Regions from separate parts of the Arvimicrobium flavum genome, predicted to be linked through region 1. Evidence: predicted binding sites of a transcription regulator. Region 1 holds the regulator's gene; the other holds the start of a gene.

Region 1 (2,999 bases):
GCATGACGAAACCTGCAGGCGAGAAGCCGGGTAGCCAGACACCCATGCGCAGTGGCGAGTGGTTCGCCCGCGAGGGAAAGTACGGTTTCATTCCACGCAGCTGGATGCGCAGCCAGGGCTTCGGGCCGGAACTGTTCGATGGCCGCCCCGTGATCGGCATCTGCAACACCTGGTCGGAGTTGACCCCTTGCAATGGGCACCTGCGCGATCTCGCGGAGTTCGTGAAGCGGGGCGTGCTCCTGGCCGGCGGCTACCCGCTGGAGTTTCCCGTCATGAGCCTTGGCGAGCCGTTGATGCGGCCGACCACGATGATGTTCCGCAATCTCGTCAGCATGGACGTCGAGGAGACCATTCGCGCCAACCCGATCGACGGGGTCGTGTTGCTTGCCGGCTGCGACAAGACCACGCCGGCGTTGCTCATGGGCGCGGCGAGCTGCGACATCCCCTCAGTGCTCGTGTCCGGCGGACCGATGCTGAACGGACGTTTTCGAGGCCGTGAACTTGGCTCCGGCACCGACGTCTTCCGCTTCGACGAGGATTACCGGACCGGCCGCCTGAGCCGCGAGGAATATGCGGAGGCCGAAGCGGCGATGAGCCGCTCGGCGGGTTCCTGCATGACCATGGGAACCGCGTCCACCATGGCCTCGCTTTCCGAGGCGATGGGTATCGCCCTTCCCATGAACGGCTCGATTCCGGCAGTCGACAGCCGGCGGAGCCGCCTTGCCGAGGAGGCTGGCGGCCACATCGTCAGCCTGGTGCGCAGCGGCACGACCATCTCGCGCATCCTCACGCGAGCAGCCTTCGAGAATGCTATCGTCGTCAACGGCGCCATCGGTGGATCGACGAACGCGGTGGTGCATCTGCTTGCGCTGGCGGGCCGTCTCGGGGTGCCGCTCACGCTCGACGATTGGGACAGGCTCGGCGCGGACGTGCCATGCCTTGTCGACCTCAAACCTTCCGGCCGCTTCCTGATGGAGGATTTCTACTACGCCGGCGGCCTGGCCGCGCTGATGAAGCGCATCGAAGACCGGTTGGACCTCTCCGCGCGCACGGTAGAAGGCGCTGCGATCGGGGACAGGCTCAAGCGCGCCGATTGCTATGACGACGCCGTGATCCGGCGTCGCGACGATCCCGTCACCGAACTGGGCGGGATTGTCGTTCTGCGCGGCAACCTCGCGCCTGAAGGCGCGGTGCTCAAACCATCGGCGGCTTCGCCACGCCTGATGAGTCATCGCGGCAAGGCGCTCGTCTTCGACAACGCCGACGACTATCGCGCGCGCATCGATGATCCGGACCTGGAGGTCGACGCGGACACCGTGCTGGTGCTGCTGAACGCCGGCCCCGTCGGTTATCCGGGCATGCCGGAGGTGGGCAACCTGACACTCCCAGCCAAGCTGCTCGCACAGGGCGTGACCGACATGGTGCGCATTTCGGATGGGCGGATGAGCGGCACCGCATACGGAACGGTGGTGCTGCACGTATCGCCGGAATCCGCCATCGGCGGCCCTCTGGCCCTCGTGCGCACCGGGGACGAGATCGTTCTGGACGTCGCATCGCGCAGCCTGGAGCTCAAGGTTGACGAAGCCGAGTTGCAGCGACGCCACGCAGAGCTGGTGCTGCCCCCGCCGTATTTCGAAAGGGGCTACGGCCACATGTTCATCAACTCGGTCCAGCAAGCCCATCAGGGCGTGGACTTCGACTTCCTCGTCGGCGCGACGCGCATTCAGCCGAGCAAGGTATCGTTCTGAACCGGCCCACCATCCATAGCCTTCTTCACGCAATTGCGAACGGGAGAACCAAACGCGCGACAACTAACTTTCGGCTTTCTGAACGCATTCATTAAAATTTAAACAGTTGCGGAACACAACTGGAACAGATAGTGATTGTTCTGGTTTTGTTTTGATGCGATTCACAGGGGCCGCGAAATGCTGACGCGCAAGCAACTTGAACTTCTGGTGTTCATCAACCAGCGCCTCCGGGAAGCCGGCGTCCCTCCCTCGTTCGACGAGATGAAGGAGGCGCTGGACCTCGCATCGAAATCCGGAATCCACCGCCTGATCACGGCGCTCGAGGAGCGCGGCTTCATCCGCCGTCTGCCTAACCGGGCGCGCGCGCTCGAAGTGATCAAGCTGCCCGAGGCCATGGCTCCCGGATTGGGCCAGCCCCGAAAATTCTCTCCGAGCGTCATCGAGGGCAGCCTTGGCCGCAAGACGGAACCACCCAAGCGGCCGATCGCCGGCAATGACGACGAATCCTCCGCCGTCTCGATCCCCGTAATGGGGCGCATCGCGGCGGGTGTGCCGATCGACGCCATCCAGCACAAGACGCATTCCATCGCCGTGCCCCCGGAAATGCTCTCCGGCGGCGAGCACTATGCGCTGGAGGTCAAGGGCGATTCGATGATCGAGGCCGGCATTCTGGACGGCGATACGGTGATCATCAAGAATGCCAGCAACGCCAATCCGGGCGAAATCGTCGTGGCCCTGGTCGATGATGAGGAGGCGACCCTGAAGCGGTTTCGTCGCAAGGGCGCATCGATCGCGCTGGAGGCCGCCAATCCGGCCTACGAGACACGCATCTTCGGGCCGGATCGGGTGAAGGTGCAGGGCAAGCTGGTCGGACTGATCAGAAAATACTGAGCGAGGCGACGCATGTGTCGGCGCTTGCGCCCGCGTGCGCGAGGCTCTTGGTTGCGCGCACGCGCGGATTGCTCTTCATTTCCCAGACCGTTAGGGTTGTTTTCCGGGAACCTTGCGGGCTGAGTTGGGCGCTGGCGCGTATCGCAATGCGAGCCCCCTCCTCCTGATCAGTGCACTTCGCAGCCCTAGGCGCTGCGCCTTTGCTACACTCGCCGACGCTCCTGGACCAACCGCCGCCCAAATGGCTCCCTCGCGCCGGGCTTGTATCAGGCATTTCCCTGCACCTGAGATGCGAGCCTGCTGGACTTGGCGTTCGCTAGCCTGCTGCGGGCTTGCGCTTTGCCTTCGCGGGGTCCGGCT
Region 2 (2,999 bases), 1.5 Mb from region 1:
GGAAGCGGAAGCCGCAGAGCTTGCGCGCATCCGCGAGGCTGAGGAGACCGAGCGCCTCTCCGCGCAGTTCGCGCTGGAAGCTGCCCAGAAGGCGAAGCGCGACGCGCGCTACGCCGCGCGCAAGGCCCGCGGCGGTCGACTGCCTCCGGGCTTCAAGGCTTAAATCGCCTCTTGCAAAGCTGAATCAAGAACCGCGCGGGATCGACGATCTCGCGCGGTTTTCGCCGTTGTAGGGCTTGCGCCTGCAGTCGGGGCTACGCCACCAGCTTCAGGCCGAGGATGCCGCAAACGATCAGACCTATGCAGGCAAGCCTTAGCACCGTTGCGGGGTCGCCGAGCAGCCAAATGCCCAGCAGCGCCGTGCCGACCGTGCCGATGCCGGTCCACACCGCATAAGCCGTGCCGACTGGCAGGGTCTTCAGCGCGATGCCGAGTAGCCACAGGCTCACGATCATCGACAGTACGGTGAGAACAGTTGGAATCGGCTTGCTGAAGCCTTCGGTATACTTCAGGCCGATTGCCCAACCGATCTCGAAAAGACCTGCGAAGAAGAGGTAGGTCCACGCCATGGAACGCTCCGTGAAGGCGGGTCGTCCCGGCCGGATGAATGGAAAAAGCAGGGTCGTCCCTGCACGCCTCACCTAGGACGGGACCAATGGCAACGCAACCCCTGCCCGGTCATGCCTGATCGGGCCCGCCTGCACGTGCCCTTCGTCGCGGCTACTTCTCCTTTGAGCGGGTCGCCTGCACCGGAGGAGCCTTGGCTGCAGGCGTTGTCGCCGGCTTCTTGGCGTCCTTTTTGGGTTTGCGTGCTTCCTTGCCTGGTTTCATCGCGCCCTTGGCCATGATCGCCTCCTCAACTGAGCTGGCATGAGTGAAGCAAGACTCGTTTGCAAGGGCAAGTGACATCTGGCGTGGAGCGGCATGCTTGTCCGCCGCCGCCTACGCGTCGTCGACGACCCGCAGCCGCAGGTTGCCGGTTCGGCTCTCCGCGCTCACTTGAGCGTCCTCCGCGGATCCGTCCGCGACCTCGCCGAACTCCAGCGCCTCGATCTTGCGGCTGCGCTTCGTCACCTTTTCCGTCGACGTCAGGATCAGCTCGATGTCCTTCTGTGTCATCGAGAAATGCCCCTGCAGCTTTCGCACCCGATCGTCGAGACGCGACACGTCCTCCAGCAGGCGGATGACCTCGCCCTGGATGACATGCGCCTGTTCTCGCATGCGCGCATCCTTGAGGATCGCCTGCACGACCTGTATCGACAGCATCAGCAGCGACGGCGATACGATGACCACGCGCGAACGGTGCGCCTTCTGCACGATCGCCTCGAAGTTCTCGTGGATCTCGGCGAAGACGGATTCCGATGGCACGAACATGAAGGCCGTGTCCTGCGTCTCGCCTGCGACCAGGTATTTGTCGGAGATGTCCCGGATGTGGACCTCGATGTCCCTGCGGAACGCCTGCGAAGCGTATCTCTGGCTCTCTGCTCCATCGGCGGCGCGGATGGCGTTCCATGCCTCGAGCGGGAACTTAGCATCCACAACGAGCCCGGGCGCGCCGTTGGGCATCCGGATCAGGCAGTCCGGCCGGTTGCCGTTCGACAGGGTCGCCTGGAATTCGAAGGCGCCGCTCGGCAACCCGTCGGCGACGATCGCCTCCATGCGCGATTGGCCGAACGCGCCGCGCGTCTGCTTGTTGGAGAGGATTGCCTGCAGTTCGACGACCTGGCCCGCCAGCGACTGGATGTTGCCCTGCGCCTTGTCGATGACGGCCAGCCGCTCCTGCAGCCTGGTCAGGCTCTCATGCGTCGACCTGGTCTGTTCGGTCATCGTCTGGCCGATGCGTCCGGTCATGGCGTCGAGGCGCTGGCCGATCGATTGGTTGAGTTCGGCCTGCCGCGCGCCGAACACCTCGGCGATGGCGCCGAGCCTGCCCTGAAGTTCCGACTGCGCCTGGAGGATGCCCGCCATGCGCACATCCGCCTCGCGGGCGCGCTGCGCCGCTTCCCCGGCCGCCGCCACCCGCGCCCCGGAGGAGCGCCACAGCGCCACGGCGAAAATGACGAGCAGGGCCAGGAGAAGCGCAAGCGCGGCAGCCGCCGCCTGACCGAGGCTGATCGCGGACGCGCCGAGGCGAATTAACGGTTCCGACAGAACTGCGCTCACTCCATCCATGGGGCGAGCATAGCAGATTCGTCAGCCGCGAACAGATCAAAACGTGAACATTCGGCTGTCCGCCCTGTTGACGCCTTGCCGGCGAACGCCTAGGTGAGGCGACATGTCGATCCGGCCTCTCATCATCCTTCCCGATCCGATCCTCCGTCAGGTCTCGCAACCCGTCGCGACAGTGGACGACGCGGTGCGAAAGCTTTCCGAGGACATGCTTGAGACCATGTACGATGCGCCGGGCATCGGGCTTGCCGCAATCCAGATCGGCGAGCCGCTGCGCATGCTGGTCATCGACGTGTCCAAGGACGACGAGGCCAAGGCGCCGCAGGTCTTCATCAATCCGGAGATTGTCGAGCAGTCCGATGACCGCTCCGTCTACGAGGAGGGATGCCTGTCGATCCCCGACTACTACGCCGAGGTCGAGCGTCCTGCCGGCGTGCGCGTGCGATTTATCGATCAGCTCGGGAAGCAGCAGGAGGTGATGGCCGACGGCTTGCTCGCCACCTGTCTGCAGCATGAGATCGACCATCTGAACGGCGTTCTCTTCATCGACTACATTTCCAAGCTCAAGCGCGACATGGTCGTGCGGAAGTTCAAGAAGCTGGCGCGCGACCGCGTCCCCGAGCGGATGGTCGGATAAGTTTTCACGTGTTTGCGCCCGGTCGCTTCGTTTGATATCATTGATATCAATTGGAGGTTCCGATGGGCGACATGCTGATCAGGAATGTGCCTGAAGCGCTGAAGCGGCAGATCGAAGCCGCGGCGCGGCGCGACGGGCTGAGCTTGTCGGCGAAGTCGATCGATCTTCTCCGCAAGTCGCTGTCGGCGGATGC

Evidence for each region. Region 1 encodes LexA, which represses DNA repair genes until DNA is damaged. Its sites were predicted from a motif close to TGTTCNNNNTGTGTTCNG; they were not measured.
Region 2: the regulator LexA is predicted to act here: its motif matches at 2,205-2,222, upstream of PD284_RS23020 (DNA recombination protein RmuC).

Annotation. Positions count from the first base shown of each region.
Region 1 covers NZ_JAQGPN010000001.1:3,298,460-3,301,458, forward strand. The annotation lists gene PD284_RS15890 (IlvD/Edd family dehydratase) at 3-1,748, shown strand; gene lexA (transcriptional repressor LexA) at 1,926-2,639, shown strand; gene PD284_RS15900 (ComEC/Rec2 family competence protein) at 2,956-2,999, opposite strand, start outside.
Region 2 covers NZ_JAQGPN010000001.1:4,767,085-4,770,083, reverse strand. The annotation lists gene PD284_RS23035 (DUF6481 family protein) at 1-163, shown strand, start outside; gene sugE (quaternary ammonium compound efflux SMR transporter SugE) at 255-569, opposite strand; gene PD284_RS23025 (hypothetical protein) at 721-846, opposite strand; gene PD284_RS23020 (DNA recombination protein RmuC) at 943-2,172, opposite strand; gene def (peptide deformylase) at 2,276-2,806, shown strand; gene PD284_RS23010 (plasmid stabilization protein) at 2,869-2,999, shown strand, end outside.